2 regions of the Dinghuibacter sp. genome follow, and region 1 is predicted to be linked to the other one. Evidence: riboswitches for the same ligand, from Rfam matches in the RefSeq annotation. Region 1 holds a riboswitch; the other holds the start of a gene.
The links. A riboswitch is a leader RNA that binds a small molecule or an ion and turns the genes downstream of it on or off. The one in region 1 is predicted to bind cobalamin.
Positions count from the first base shown of each region.

Region 2: linked by a shared signal. The riboswitch ahead of VL547_RS03770 (TonB-dependent receptor plug domain-containing protein) and the one ahead of metE (5-methyltetrahydropteroyltriglutamate--homocysteine S-methyltransferase) in region 1 are both predicted to bind cobalamin.

Region 1 is NZ_DATJIY010000125.1:19,995-27,808, forward strand. It holds gene VL547_RS11450 (GlxA family transcriptional regulator) at 1-521, shown strand, start outside; gene VL547_RS11455 (AraC family transcriptional regulator) at 579-1,394, shown strand; gene VL547_RS11460 (nuclear transport factor 2 family protein) at 1,401-1,847, shown strand; cobalamin riboswitch at 1,880-2,072, shown strand; gene metE (5-methyltetrahydropteroyltriglutamate--homocysteine S-methyltransferase) at 2,206-4,485, shown strand; gene VL547_RS11470 (alpha/beta hydrolase) at 4,495-5,373, shown strand; gene VL547_RS11475 (Lrp/AsnC family transcriptional regulator) at 5,415-5,903, shown strand; gene ppsA (phosphoenolpyruvate synthase) at 5,887-7,814, opposite strand, start outside.
Region 2 is NZ_DATJIY010000040.1:5,731-13,544, reverse strand. It holds gene VL547_RS03775 (DUF6580 family putative transport protein) at 1-556, opposite strand, end outside; gene VL547_RS03770 (TonB-dependent receptor plug domain-containing protein) at 569-2,572, opposite strand; cobalamin riboswitch at 2,673-2,872, opposite strand; gene VL547_RS03765 (TolC family protein) at 2,911-4,368, shown strand; gene VL547_RS03760 (efflux RND transporter periplasmic adaptor subunit) at 4,393-5,763, shown strand; gene VL547_RS03755 (NAD(P)H-dependent glycerol-3-phosphate dehydrogenase) at 5,763-6,821, shown strand; gene hemW (radical SAM family heme chaperone HemW) at 7,097-7,814, opposite strand, start outside.

The sequences.
Region 1 (7,814 bases):
ACCAGGCGAGGCTGTATTCTTGTGGCGGGGCATTCGCCTTTACCAGCTTTATGATCTACCTGATCGAAAAGTTTTGCGGGCGCCCGGAAGCCATCATCGCCTCCAAAATTCTGATGATCAACGTACACGATCGCCCGCAAAGCAGTTTTTCCATCTTTCAGTTTCAATACGACCACGCCGACGAAGCCATCGCCAAAGTGCAGCAATACATAGAAAAGAACTACAAGCAGCCCCTGACCATGCAAGACCTGGCCGCCCGTTGCCACATGAGCGTGCGGAACCTCATCCGGCGATTCGAGCAGGCCACCGCCAACACCCCCCACGAATACCTCCAACGCGTCCGCATCGAAGCCGCCAAAAAATTCCTGGAAACCAAAAACGAAGGCATCGCCCAGATCGCTTCGCGCTGCGGCTACGAAGACGCCGACTACTTCCGGAAGGTCTTCCGTCGATACGTTTCGATGACCCCTCGCGTCTACCAGCAGCGCTACGGAAAAACCACCGGCCTGCACAGCAAATGATTTTGGCCCGCACAGCAAATAACGATCCCATTAAAATTCTAATTTTAAGGTATCGCCATGCGTCCCGTCATCCAGCAAATAGGAGATTCCTTTGTTTATTCCTGTACGTTCGACAAAGCGTACACGTATGAACAATTTGTCCCGGAACACGTACTGGCATACCAGATATCGGGACAAACGCGCATCTATCATCAGTCGGGCGAAATGGTGCTGGAAGAGGGCCACCTGTTGCTCGCCCGGAGAAACCAATTTGCCAAAAGCATCAAGATTCCCGCGGAAGGTAAAAAATACCAGTGCATCTCCGTAGTACTGAGCACTACCCGGTTGCGACAATTTTCAAAGGCAAACGGGATCGTGTGCGTTGAGAAGTATTCGGGGAAGAAAAATATCCTCTTGCGAAAGGACGACTTCTGGAAGGGCTACTTTCAATCCCTCCTCCCTTACGTAGATCGATGGAGCAATGTCAGCGCAGGACTCCTGAACCTGAAGGCCACCGAAGCCATCGAATTGCTCTTGCACCTAAACCCGGGTCTCGAGACCTTTCTATTCGACTTTGCGGACCCATATAAAGAGGACCTCGAGGCTTTCATGCTCAACAATTTCCAATATAATGCTCCCCTCGAATACTTTGCCAGGCTAAGCGGCAGAAGCCTGACGGGTTTCAAACGAGATTTCGCGGGGGTATTTAAGACTTCCCCCGCCACCTGGCTCAAAAACAAGCGCCTTTCCGAAGCGCTATACCTCATCCGGGAGAAAAAGCAAAAACCCCGGGACATCTATATCGACCTGGGCTTTGAGAACCTTTCCCATTTTTATACAGCCTTCAAGCAAAAGTATGGGAGGACCCCCGCCGAAGTAACCACCAAAAAATAATATACCATGACCATCGAGCAAAAAGTACAACACCTGGAGGACCGGACCGCCCTCCGGGAACTGATCGACGCCTACGCCTTTTGCGCGGATACCCGCGACGCCAGGGGCCAAATGGCTCTCTTCACCGAGGACACCCGTTTCGAAGTATATATGGATGAAAAACTGCCGGCGCCGACCCAGGTCGTTACCGGCAGGCAAAACCTGTTCCCCGTATTCGACGACCTGAACCAATACGCGTCCACCATGCACTTCAACGGCCAAAGCACCCTGCACGTCGACGGCGACCGGGCCACCGGCGTCACCTATTGCCGGGCCTACCACCTGAAAGTACCGGACGGCGTACAAAAGCTCATGATTGCCGGTATCCGGTATTACGACGACATGGTAAAACAAAACGGCGCCTGGTTGTTTGCCGGGCGCAAGCTAAAGGTATGTTGGATCGAGAATAGATAATTCCCTACCTTCGCCCCGCAAAGCTCTTTCTTATACTCATCAACGACGAAGGTCCCCGGTTCCGCGCCGGGGTTAATAGGGAATTGTGTGTAAATCGCAAGCTGTCCCGCAACTGTAAGTAACGCCCACCGTTTTTGCCCCGAGTTGTCCACTGCCTCCCCCGGAGGTGGGAAGGACGGCAAAAATGTTACAAGCCAGGAGACCTGCCTACGCCGAATGACAATGCTTCCGTGGATAGAAGCCGGTGTCGTGCGATGCAATACTCTCCCAACAGGGGACCCGTGCGTCCGTCAACTTCCTTTCACAGCAGCATTGTGCGTTGTAGCAAGAGCATTTTACACCATTAAAATGCAGCGAAATGCAAACACACAACCTAGGCTACCCGAGGATTGGCAGCCGACGTGAGCTCAAAAAAGCCGCCGAGCAGTACTGGGCCGGCAAGATTACCGCGACACAACTGATGGCGACGGGTAGATCCATCCGCGAACAAAACTGGAAACTTCAACAGGAGGCGGGTATCGACCTCGTACCCGTCGGCGATTTTTCCTACTACGACCAGGTGCTCGACACCAGCCTGATGGTCGGCGCCATCCCCGGGCGCTACCACGCGCTGACGACCGACAAACAGCTCCCGGACATCGACCTGCTCTTTGCCATGGCCAGGGGATACCAAAAAGACGACTACGACCTGACCGCCATGGAAATGACCAAATGGTTCGACACCAACTATCACTATATCGTACCTGAATTCACCGCCGGCCAGACCTTCCAATTGAACAGCAACAAGCTGATCAATGAATACCGTGAAGCCAAAGAAGCCGGTATCAACGCTAAGCCGGTATTGCTTGGCCCGGTATCCTATCTGCTGTTGGGAAAGGAGAAGGAAACCGGATTCGAAAAACTCGACTTGTTGAAACGCCTTCTCCCCGTCTACCTCGAGGTACTCAAAAAACTCGACGACGCCGGCGCCTACTACATTCAGTTCGATGAGCCCTGTTTGTCGCTGGACCTCACCCCCACCGAACAAAAGGCCTTCCAGAAGACCTACCAGGAGATCCACGCCAAATTCCCCGGCCTCCATATCATCCTGGCCAGTTATTTCGAATGCTACGGGGACAACCTCGACACCGCCCTCAGCCTCCCGGTGGGCACCCTTCACCTGGACCTGGTGCGCTGCCCGTCCCAGCTCGACGACATACTCACCAGGAAATTCACCACCGCAAAAACCCGCTTATCCCTGGGCGTAGTCGACGGCCGCAACATCTGGAAGAACGATACCCTTCAGAGCCTCGACCTCATAAAAAAAGCCACCGATGCCATCGGCCGGGAGCGCGTCTGGATCGCCCCGTCCTGCTCCCTCCTCCACGTCCCCTGCGACCTCGACCTGGAAACGGACCTGCACATCAAACAGTGGCTGGCCTTTGCCAAACAAAAGGTGCAGGAGATCAGCGCCCTTCGGAAGCTCGCAGAGAACCTCGCGGAGAACCCAGCCGACATAGAAATAGAAGCCGACACCCGCCGCACCTCGACACTTATCCATAACCCCGAGGTAAAAGCAAGGACCGCCGCCCTCACGGAGAGAGACGCCCGTCGGAATAACCCTTTCCCGGAACGCCGCAACCGCCAGCGCGAAACCCTGCGTCTGCCGCAATTCCCCACCACGACCATCGGCTCTTTCCCCCAAACCGCCGACATCAGGGCCCTTCGCGCTAAACTGAAAAAAGGCGAGCTGACGCAAACGGAATACGACAATAGCATCGCCAAAGAAACCGAGGAAGCTATCCGCTGGCAGGAATCCATCGGCATCGACGTACTCGTCCATGGCGAGTTCGAGCGGAACGATATGGTGGAATATTTCGGCGAACGGCTGGAGGGGTTTGCCTTTACCGGGAACGGTTGGGTCCAAAGCTACGGCAGCCGCTGTGTAAAGCCACCTATCATATATGGCGACGTTTACCGGAAGGAGCCCATGACGGTGCGCTGGTCCTCCTATGCCCAATCGCTGACTAAACGGTGGGTCAAGGGTATGCTCACCGGCCCCGTCACCATCCTGCAATGGTCTTTTGTCCGCAACGACCAGCCGCGCAGCCTGACCTGCGCCCAGATAGCCCTTGCCATCCGGGATGAGGTCGCCGACCTGGAAAAAGCCGGCATCCGGATCATCCAGATCGACGAGCCCGCGATCCGCGAAGGCCTGCCCCTGCGCAAGGCCAACTGGCAGGAATACCTCAACTGGGCCGTCCGCGCCTTCCGCATCGCTGCCAGCGGGGTCGCCGACGCGACGCAGATACACACCCATATGTGCTATTCGGAGTTCAATGACATCATCCAGGCGATCGCCGACATGGACGCCGACGTCATCACCATCGAGTGCTCCAGGTCCCAGATGGAGTTGCTCGATGCCTTCGCGACCTTCCGGTATCCCAACGAGATCGGCCCCGGCGTCTACGACATCCACTCCCCCCGCGTGCCATCTAAAACGGAAATGCTGACGCTCCTGAATAAGGCAAAGGACGTGGTACCCGCCGAACAACTCTGGGTCAACCCAGACTGCGGTCTGAAGACCCGGGCCTGGCCCGAGACAAAGGCAGCGCTGACCGCGATGGTCGAAGCCGCCGAAGCGCTCCGAAACGGCTAACTTTACCGGATGAAAATCACGCTCTTCGTCTCACTTATATGGCTCGCACAGGCATTGCATGCCCAACAGATATATAAGGACGTCCCCTACAAAGACACCCTGAAGCTCGACCTCTACGAGCCCGCTGGTACATCGCCCAGGCCCGTCGTCATCATCATACACGGCGGCGCCTGGGTGCGGGGGGACAAGTCCCTCGACGAGGGCTACTACCTGCCCCGGTTGCGCGACCAGCTCCTGCTCAACGGCTACGCCGTCGCCAGCATCGACTATACCCTCCTCAGCGCCACCGCTCACTTCCCCACGCCCATCGAAGATGGCGACGACGCAGTCCGCTGGCTAAAAACAAATGCCACGCAATACCGCCTCGACACCACCCACTTCGGTCTGTGGGGCGCCTCCGCCGGAGGACACCTCGCACTACTATGCGGCTATAAAGGCAAATTCGACTACATCATCGACAACTTCGGCCCCACTGACCTGAACATGCTTTTCAAAACCCATGCGAGTCCCATCACCACACTGATATTCAAAACCTTCCTTAGAAAGATCTACGACATCCGCAACCAGTTGATCATCGCCTTCACCAACCTCGACATCAGGCAAAAACGGGACCGTCCGGAAATAAGACGAACGCTCGCCGGCTGGTCGGTGTTAAATCAAAGCGGCCTCCACTACGTCCCTACCCTCATCCTCCACGGCACCCACGACAAGGTCGTCCCGCTGAAGCAATCGAGGAAGCTCCACAAACAGCTTGACGAAGCCTCCGCAGACAATGAATTCATCGAAGTCCCCAACGGCGACCATGGCTTCAACAACGTCGATCATCCCGGGATCGACACCATCGTCGCCAGAACAATCGTTTACATAAAGGCCCATACCAAATACTGAATTAAACATCTACTTTTGACGTCTGTCGCAAACGAATGCCTATGCTAGCCGAACTAGACACAGACGACGTCCGTATATTGAATCTCCTGCAGCACGACGCCCGCCTGACCAACAAAGAGATCGCGGCCAAGCTCGGCAAATCCGTGACGGCTATCCACGAGCGCATCCGGAAGCTGGAGGAAGCCCGGATCATCGAAGGCTATGTCGCGATCCTCAACCGTGAGCTCGTCGGCAAAAACCTCGTGGCGTATACCACCGTCCAGCTCAAGGAGCACGCACAACCAACCCTCGAGTGCTTCGCCCGGGATATTGCCCAGTTCCCAGAGGTGATGGAATGTCACCGTCTCGCCGGCCCGTTCGACTACCTGCTGAAGGTAGTCACCGGCAATATGAACGAATACAACACGTTTCTGATGAAGAAGCTGTCTACCCTGCCGAACCTCGGTTCCGTGCAGTCGTCCTTCGTCCTTAGCGAAGGACGGATGAAAACCGCCTACAGCCTACCCCTCCCCGTTAGCAAACGCAAGTAACCGCGTTTATCGCCCGGATGGTTTTGACCAGCGAATCGGGTGTCACCGAAATACTATCGATCCCTTCCTTCACCAGGAACTGGGCCAGCTCCGGGAAGTCCGAAGGCCCCTGGCCGCAGATCCCCACCTTAACCCCACATTCCTTAGCCGTACGGATGAGCTGCCGGAGCAACGCCTTCACCGCCGCGTTCCGCTCGTCGTACAAATGGGCGACCAGAGCCGAGTCCCGGTCCAGCCCCAGCGTTAGTTGGGTGAGGTCGTTACTCCCGATGGAAAACCCATGGATATGCTCCGCGAACTCGCGCGCCAGCAGGATATTTGACGGTAGTTCGGCCATCAGGAATAACTCCAGCTCGCCGTCGATACCCCGGCGTCCCGGAATTAACCCATATTCCTCCATCACGCCGCGGACCCGCAGCAGCTCCTCCACCGTCCGGCAGAACGGGATCATCACCGCCACATTGGAAAGCCCCATCACGTCCCGCACCAGTCGGATCGCCCGGCATTCGAGCCCGAACGCCTCTTTATAGGATTCGGAATAATACCGGGACGCGCCGCGCCAGCCTATCATCGGGTTCTCCTCGACCGGCTCGAAGTGCGCGCCACCCAGCAAATTCCGGTACTCGTTGCTCTTGAAATCCGAAAACCGCACGATCACCCGTTTCGGATAAAACGCCGCCGCGATCTTGCCGATCCCATACGACAGCTTTTGGATGAAATAAGTCTCCTCGTCCTTGAACCCGCGGATCAACTCCCCGATGGCCGAGCTCAACGCCGCGTCACCGGTGGAACGGTGCCGCAACAAGGCCAGCGGATGTGCCTGGATATAGTTGTTGATAATGAATTCTTCGCGGGCAAGCCCCACGCCGCTGTGCGGCAAATGCGCATACTGGAACGCCGACGCTGGCGACCCCACGTTCAACATAATGGGCGTCGACACCTCCGGCAAATCCGCCAGCTCCGTCGTCACGCACTCAAATGGCAGCGCCCCTTCATACACGTATCCATCCTCCCCCTCCGCACAAGACGCCGTCACCACCTGCCCATCCTTTAACCAATCCGTCGCATTCCCGCACCCCACAATCGCCGGCACGCCCATCTCCCGCGCCACGATCGCCGCATGACACGTCCTGCCGCCCTTATTCGTAACGATCGCGGACGCGATCTTCATAATCGGCTCCCAATCAGGGTCCGTCATATCCGTTACCAATACGTCCCCCTGCAGGAACTCCCGTCCCCCAACCCTTTTGTCCAGTGAATATAAAATATTCACCGACCCCGTCGCCACCTTATCGCCCACCGCAATCCCCTTCCCCAACAACCGCCGCTCCACGCCGGCAGCCAGCCGATACTCCGTCAAGCTCGTATCCGATCGCCGGCTGTGAACCGTCTCCGGCCGCGCCTGTACGACAAACAAACCGCCATGCAACCCATCTATCGCCCACTCCACATCCACCGGGCACCACCGGTCCTTGACCCGCGAATAATAGTCCTCGATCGCGATCACCCAGTCCGCCAGCTGCAATACCTGGGCGTCCGTCAGACAAAACCTGTACCGCTGTCCCTCTTCCGCCGGGATGATCCGCGTCCGCTGATCGCTCCGATCACCGTACACCATAATCTTATCCTTCGCGCCCAACCGACGCTCGATAATAGACGCAAATCCTTCCCGCCGCGTGGGCTTGAACACGAGGAACTCGTCCGGCGACACCGATCCCTGCACGACCATCTCACCCAGGCCATACGACCCGTTGATCACCACGAGGTCGCGGAAACCCGACTCCGTATCCAGCGAAAACGCCACCCCGCTCGACGCCAGGTCCGAGCGCACCATCTTCTGTACGCACACCGACAACCCGATCGTGGAGGCTTCGAACCCAAACTGTTTTCTATAGCTGATCGCCCGGTCCG
Region 2 (7,814 bases), on a different contig from region 1:
AGATCACGTTGCCCGTAAGTTGGTACCGCTCATAGGGAATGGCGGCCACGAGGCATTCGATATAACCCGCAAAGGTCTTCGGATACATCGTGCCTTCCAGCCAGGTCCCGAAATCGGTGACGAACCAGTGGATCAGGACGGCGGCCACGGAAGCCAGCAGCACCCGCGTCACCGTAACACGCGTGAGCAGCAGGCGGCCGACAACCACCATGAGCGCAAAAGCGCCGTACACCCAGTAGAAGCCGGAGTAGAAAAGCCGCCAGTGGCCGTAGAATTCAAAGCGGTTCAAAAAGACGTCGCTGATCCAAAGCGTGAGCAACGGCCAGCCAAACGCCGCGAGCCAGCCGCCGGCGCGGCGCCCGCTTACATCGTGGAGCCCATTGGAGCCGCGCCGCCAGGAAGCCGCCGTGAAACACGCCCCACCGAAAAGCGCCATCGCCCCGATGGGTGAAAAGTCCGCCAGCGGCGATAGACAACTGGTGGCGAAGACTACGCGGAGCGCCGCCACCAGGGCCAGCATAGCCAGTATAACCGGGGATTTGGGTTTGACTGTCATAAGAAGATCGTTTTATAAGCTGATGCGGACCCCACCCGTGAGCGTAAAGCCAAGGGTGTTGTAGCCATAGATTTCGGTAAAGTGCGTGTTCGTGATATTCCGAATATCGGCAAAAAACTTGAGACCCCAGTGCGGCACGTGGTATTCCCCATAGGCATTCCAGAGGGTGTAGGCGTGGAGGGTCGCCTGCGCGTCGCCGTAGGTATTGTAGTCGTAGTACAGGTCGATGCGCTTGTCCTGCCATTGCACGTTGGTCGAGACAAACAAACGCGGCGTGACCTGGTAGGAAAGCGTGGCCCCTGCGCTGTTTTTGGGCACGCGGTAGAGGTTGAAGTAGGTGGAGTCGGCGCCGTTTTCGCCGGATTTATCGGTGACGGTGCCGGTGACATGGGTATAGTTCGCGGTCAGCTGGAGGCCGTGGGTGATGGTCCAGCTGCCTTCGAGCTCTACGCCATGCGCGTGCTCCTTGTTTTGGTTGATGTATTGGCCGTAGGGCGGCGTGGCGGTCGACGCAAAGAATATCTCGTTCCTGATCCAGCGGTCGAACCAGGTCGCCCTTAACCGGAAGACGCCGGTCCGGTACTCCGCTCCGCCTTCGAAGGACAGCGACTTTGCGGGATCGAGGTCCTTGTTCCCGTAGGGGGAATACAACTGGTACAGGGAAGGGATCTTGTAACCGGAGGCGAAGTTGGTAAAGACCTTCAGCCGCCGGGCGATGAGCACGGAAGGCGAGAGATTGAAGACGGTGCTGGTGCCGTATTTGGAATTGGTATTGTACCGGAGGCCCCCGTCGAGGAGCAAGTGACCGGGTAACCGGATTGTCGTGGATGCGTACAGGCCTATCTGGTGGTAGTGCGCGCTGTCGCGGGGAAGCGACGTCGGCGAAGGGGGCGCGCCGGGATAGATATATTGCGTCTGTTGTTCGGTGGACAGGTTACGATAGTCGATGCCGCCGACCAGGTTCCACCACGAGGTCAGCGGATAGCTGACATATGCCTCCGCATAGTGTTCGTACCCCGCAAAGGCGTCGGAGGAAAAGAAGCCCTTCGTCATGAGGTCGGGCAGCGAGTCGTCGTAATCCGTCCGGCGTGCCTGGTTGTACGAATACACCAGGTGGAGTTGTCCCGCGCCTACCTTTACCAATGAGCGGAGACCAGCCTGTACGTTGGAGAGCGTATACGTATAGCTGGTATCGATGGCGAAGGAGCCGCCATCCTCGTGGCCCGCGTAATGACTGTAAATGATAAACGGCGAGAGCGTCAGCCCCTTGGCCACCTGCCAGTCCAGGTTTACGTGGAAGCTGTGTTGGGTATACCCGTCGGCTGGGGCCTTTACGCCAGGCACGGTGTCCGTGGCTTCTGAAATGCCGCCGGTATGGAAGAATGCATATCCGGCGTTATAGCTGAACGTTGCCACCTTGCCGCCGACGGAGGCGTTTACCTGCTGGGTGTTGTAATAGCCGAGGCTGCCCTGGGCCGCGACGGCGACCGGTTTGTCGGCCCCTTTGCGGGTGATGATGTTGATGACCCCGGCGATGGCGTCGGAGCCGTAGAGGACCGACTGGCTGCCCTTGACGATTTCGATGTGGTCGATGTCTTCCAGGGTCAGCGACCGGAGGTCGAAGCTGTTGTCGGTGCTGGATGCGTCCTGGAGGGGCACTCCGTCTATCATGAGCAACGTATATCCGTTGGAGGCGCCCTCCATATAGACCGATTTGGCGGACCCGGGGTTGCTACCCGCCCCGGCCACGATGATGCCGGGTTGTTCGCCCAGGATCTGCGCCAGGTTTTTGCCGCCGCTCCGGGCCAGTTGCTGTCGCGTGATCACGTCGACAACCTTACCGGTCTGGGAGAGCTTGCCGGCGGTCTTGTCCGCCGTAACGATGATGTCGTCCAGTTGACGGGTGGTGTCCCGGTCATCGGAAACACGCGGGGAGGTTTGGGCCAGCAGGGCGGAAGGAGCCAGCAGGGCGGCCGGAGATAAAACGAAAAGCGCGTACACGAGAAGTCTGTTCATGCAGATAGTTGTAATGAATAAAATGCACAAACTTATCGAGTGGGAAAAAGGATGGCGCGGCCATGGTTCCGCCGTCTCCTGCTTTTCACCCGAAAGCGTTTGGAAAATCCGGATCATGGCAGGTCTTCTGGCTTGCTCCTCCCGGGGCGCCTTCCCATTCCGCTTGGAGGAACAGTGGCCATTTGCCCAGGGGGGTCGTGGAGCTTACAGCTACGGGGATAGCACCGGACTTACACCGGTTTCCCTTTTAACCCTCTTCCACACCGTGCGGGGAGAGGGACCAACATCCGGCGCAAAGATCATTTAATTTCCATAATTTGAACACTTATTTTTGCCGTATGCGAAAACTTACCCTTGCGCTCCTTGTCAGTACCTCTGTCACGGCGCCCGCTTTGTGCCGGGCGCAGGAGAAATGGGGTCTGCGCAAATGCGTGGAATACGCGATGACCAATAATATCTCCGTCCGACAGGCAGACATCGATTCGCGGATGGCGGAGTTGACCTATAAACAAAGCAAGTCCGCCCAATACGGCCAATGGTCGTTCAGCACGGGATTGGGTTTGAGTTTTGGCTATTCCGTCGACCCGGCGACCAACACCTTTATCTCGACGGACTTCCTCTATCAAAGCTATACGCTCCAGGGCGGCGCCAACCTCTTCAACTGGTTCAGCCAGCGAAGGCTCATCGAGTCCAACAAGTATACCTTCATGGCCCAGAAGACCAATATCGACAAGGTGCGTAACGACGTCGCGCTGAACGTGGCGGCCGCCTACCTGACCGCCCTGGCGGCCCGTCAGCAGGTCGACATCGGGGTGGCGCAGGTGCAACTGAGCCGCGACCAGCTCAACAATACCCGGAAGCTGGTGGACGCGGGCTCCCAGCCGGAGCTCAACGCGGCGGAGCTGGAAGCCCAGCTGGCCAGCGACAGCGCTTCGCTGATCTCCGCGCAGGCAACCTACGACCAGGACGTGCTGCAGTTAAAGGCCACCCTGAGCCTCGACGCGGCATATCCCTTTATCCTGGACACCCCGGCGGTGGAGACCATCCCGGTGGAATCCCTGGGGGAATTACAACCTGACGTGGTGTACAGCCTGGCCGAAAAAACCTTTCCCCAGTCGCAGCTGAACGAATACCGGATACAGGCCGCGGACAAGGCTTACGCCTCCGCCCGGGCGCAGCTCTACCCCACGCTCCAGGTGTTTGGAAGCTTGGGGGACCGTTTCTCCAATACCTTGCAACGGCCCGGCACACCCAAGCTGGCCGGCATCGATACTACCGGTTATTTCGTTTACAACAACGGCGTGGTGAACAATGTACTGGCCCCTAATTATTCATACGGGTATGTAAAGAATTCCTTCGGCCAGGTGTGGCAGGGTTATTGGAATCAACTGGACCAGAACTTCGGCCAGCAGGTGGGTATTCAGCTGAACGTGCCTATTTTCAACGGCAACCTGGCGCGCACCAATATGAGGAAGGCGAAGCTGAGCATCCGTTCCGCGGAGCTGCAAAAGGAGAGCGACCTGCTGACCCTCAAACAGAATGTGTACCAGGCGTACTCCGCGGCCGCGGCCGCGCTCCAGCGCTACCAGGCCAATGTGAAAGCCCTCACCACCGCCCAGACGTCCTTCGACCTGGCGAGCAAACGGTACGGTATAGGGTTGCTGAACACCATCGATTATATCACCAACCAGAACAATTTATTCAAAGCCAAAGTCAACCTGCTCGGCTCCCAATACGACTACGTGTTCAAGATGAAGGTGCTCGAATTTTACAAGGGTCAGGGCGTAAAGCTGTAATCACATCCTCAAAAACTTTATCAGATGAAGAAATTCTGGGTTTGGACACTTGTCATCGTCGTCGTGGTGGTGATCGCCATCGTGGTCATCAAGGCCATAGCGGGCGGGGATAAAGGCGTAAAGGTAGCCGTGGACAAGGTCGGTTACCGGAACGTAACGGAGGTGGTCAGCGCCTCGGGCAAAGTCTACCCTGAGATCGAAGTAAAGATAGCCTCGGACGTGAGCGGTGAGATCACCGACCTGTACGTCAAGGAGGGCGATACGGTAAAAAGGGGACAGGTCGTGGCGCGCATCTACGCCGATATTTACAATTCCACCCGCCAGCAGCGCGAGGCCATGGTCAACCAGCAGCAGGCGTCGGTGGAGAATTCCAAGGCAACCATTGCTTCCTATAAGGCACAGCTCGACCAGGCGGAGGCCGCCTACAACCGCGAAAAGACCCTGCTGGAAGAGAAGGTCGTTTCCCGGTCCGAATACGAGACCGCCCAGAGCCAATACCTGACCGCCCAGGCCAACTATAGCGCGGCACAGCAAACCGTCCGCAGCGGCGAGGCCGCCGTCATCTCCGCCCGCGCGAGCCTTACGGAGGCCGATAAGGACCTTTCCCGGACGATCATCGTCGCGCCCATGGACGGCATCATTTCGCTGCTGGACGTGAAGAAGGGGGAACGCGTCGTGGGATATGCGCAGATGGCCGGTACGGAAATGATGCGCGTGGCCGACATGAGCGCCATCGAAGTACAGGTGGACGTGGGAGAGAACGACATACCCAAGGTACGCATCGGGGACAGCGCCCTGGTCGAAGTCGACGCCTACAACAACCGCAAGTTCCAGGGGATCGTGACCCAGATCGCCAACGGCAATGCCAACGCGGCATCCAGCGGCACCACGTCCGCGCCGACCACCAGCACCGACGTCACCAACTATAAGGTGCACATACGCCTGATCCCGGATTCCTACAAGGACCTGATCATACCGCACAAGTCTTTCCCCTTCCGGCCCGGAATGAGCGCCAGCGCGGACATCGAAACCCAAAGCAAGACGCACGTGCTGACGGTGCCCATCCTTTCGGTCACGACGGCGCAGCAGGAAGGCGATTCCGCCAAGACCCGTGCCGCGGAGAAAAAGGAACTCGCTACCGCGCGGGGTGACGAAACGGCCTCGGCGACGCCCGACGACCAGATGGAAGTGGTGTTCATGGTCCATGGGGACACCGTTCGTCGCGTGACCGTAGCCACGGGCATCCAGGACAACGACTTTATCGAGGTACTGACCGGGTTGAACCCCGGCGATACCGTGGTCAGCGCACCCTTCAACGCCATCAGCAAGCTGTTGAAGAACGGCACGAAGATCCAGGTCACCCCCAAAGACAAATTGTTTGAAATAAAACAGTGATGACTCCCGAGCCCAAGATTGGTGTGATAGGCAGCGGTAGCTGGGCCACCGCGCTGGCGAAGATTTTGACGGACAACCGGAACCCCATCCGGTGGTGGATCAGGAGCGAATCCGCCGTGCAGCACCTGCTGCAGCGGCGGCACAATCCGGCCTACCTGAGCTCGGTGTACTTCGATACCGCGCTGCTCTCCCTGAGCACCGACGTGGCTTCGGTGGTCGGTTCTTCCGACCTGCTCGTCCTGGCCGTCCCCTCGGCTTATGTGGAGGAAACGCTGTCGGTCCTGCCACCCGGCGCCTTTGCCGGCAAAAAGGTGATCTCGGCCGTAAAGGGCATCCTCCCAAGCGGCAATCGCCTGGTGAATGATTACCTGGCAGATCGTTTCGGGTTGGACCTGGCGGATTATTTTACCATCATGGGTCCCTGTCACGCCGAAGAGGTGGCCGCCGAAAAGCTGTCCTACCTGACGCTCTCGGGTATCGACGCTATGACCACGGCGGAGTTGGCGCTCCGGTTTAACGCCCCCTACCTGAATACGGTCGTCAACGACGACGTCTATGGGGTGCAATACGCCGCCGTGCTAAAGAATATCTACGCCCTAGGCGCCGGTATCGCCCACGGCCTGGAGTACGGGGATAATTTCCTGAGCGTCCTCATCGCCAACAGCGCCGATGAAATGGCGTCTTTCCTCCGGAAGGTCGGCGCCCGGAACATGGAAGTGGGGATCCACCACCTTATCCCCGGGGTCTCCCCTGGTCCGCTCCGCAAAACGGCCAACTACGCCGCCTCGGTCTACCTCGGGGACCTCCTCGTCACCTGTTATTCGCTCTTCAGCCGGAACCGCACCTTTGGGAATATGATCGGCAAGGGCTATAGCGTCCGCGCCGCCCAGCTGGAAATGAATATGGTCGCAGAAGGCTACAATGCCAGCCGGTGCCTTTTCGAGATCAATCGCGACATCGGCGCGGATATGGCGATCGCCGACACGGTGTATCGCGTACTTTGGGAGGGATTGGATCCCCGGGAGGGGTTCCGGCGCATCGAGGCGGGGCTTATCTAGCCCCCGCTCCGGGTGCGCGCCGCCCCACGCGCCGAATCGTACGTGCCGCTCCCGCGTGTCGAATCGTTAAAGTTTGGCAATTGCTTCCCGGGGCGCCGTTTTCTCCGTAACTTAGTAACAGAAACTTAATTTATGCCCTTCTCATTCACAGGCTTTAGCGGTACCGGTATCCTGATCCTCGTCGGGATAGCAGCCCTTATCCAGGTGGGCCGCTGGTTGCGGGATGGGCATCTGCACCACAAGCACTAGCCGCGGGCGCCTGTCGCGCCGGGCGCTTACAGTGTCCCCTCTTCCAAAAACAAGTCTGAAGCAATCCCATCCGCGAACAGCCGACCTTCGGCCGTAAGGATCAGTCGTTGCCCTTCACGGGTCATCCATTGCCTGGCCAATGCCATCTCCGCGACCTTTTCGAGCTGGTGACGGGCGTCAGCACCCCAGTCGCGTCCAACCCTTTCCATATCCATGCCTTCCATCGTGCGGAGAGCCGTCATCGTGTATTCGTTCAGGCGTTGCACCGGTGTGAGCGTCTCCTGTTCGAAGGGTATTTCCCCGCGGGCGATCGCCTGAAGATACAGTTCGTTATTGGCCGCGTTCCAGCGGCGGTTGCGGCCGTCGAAGGAGTGGGCCGAAGGACCCAGACCCAGGTAGGGAATGCCTTGCCAATAGCTGCTGTTATGCCGGCTCCGGTGCCCGGGGAGGGCGAAGTTGGATATCTCGTAGTGCTCGTACCCGGCGGCCCTGAGCGTCTCCGATAGCAAGAGGAACTGGCGCGCCTGGGCGTCGCCGTCCACCGGGGTCATCTTCCCCAGCCGGATGTCCCTGGCCAGGGCGGTCCGGGGTTCAACCGTGAGCGCATAACACGAGAGGTGCGGGCAACCGAGGTCGATGGCCTGCGCCAGGTTGCTCAGCAAATCCGCGTCGGTCAGCCCCGGCGTTCCATAGATCAGGTCGATGGAGTCGTGGTGGAAGCCCGCCGCCCGCGCCAGCGCGATC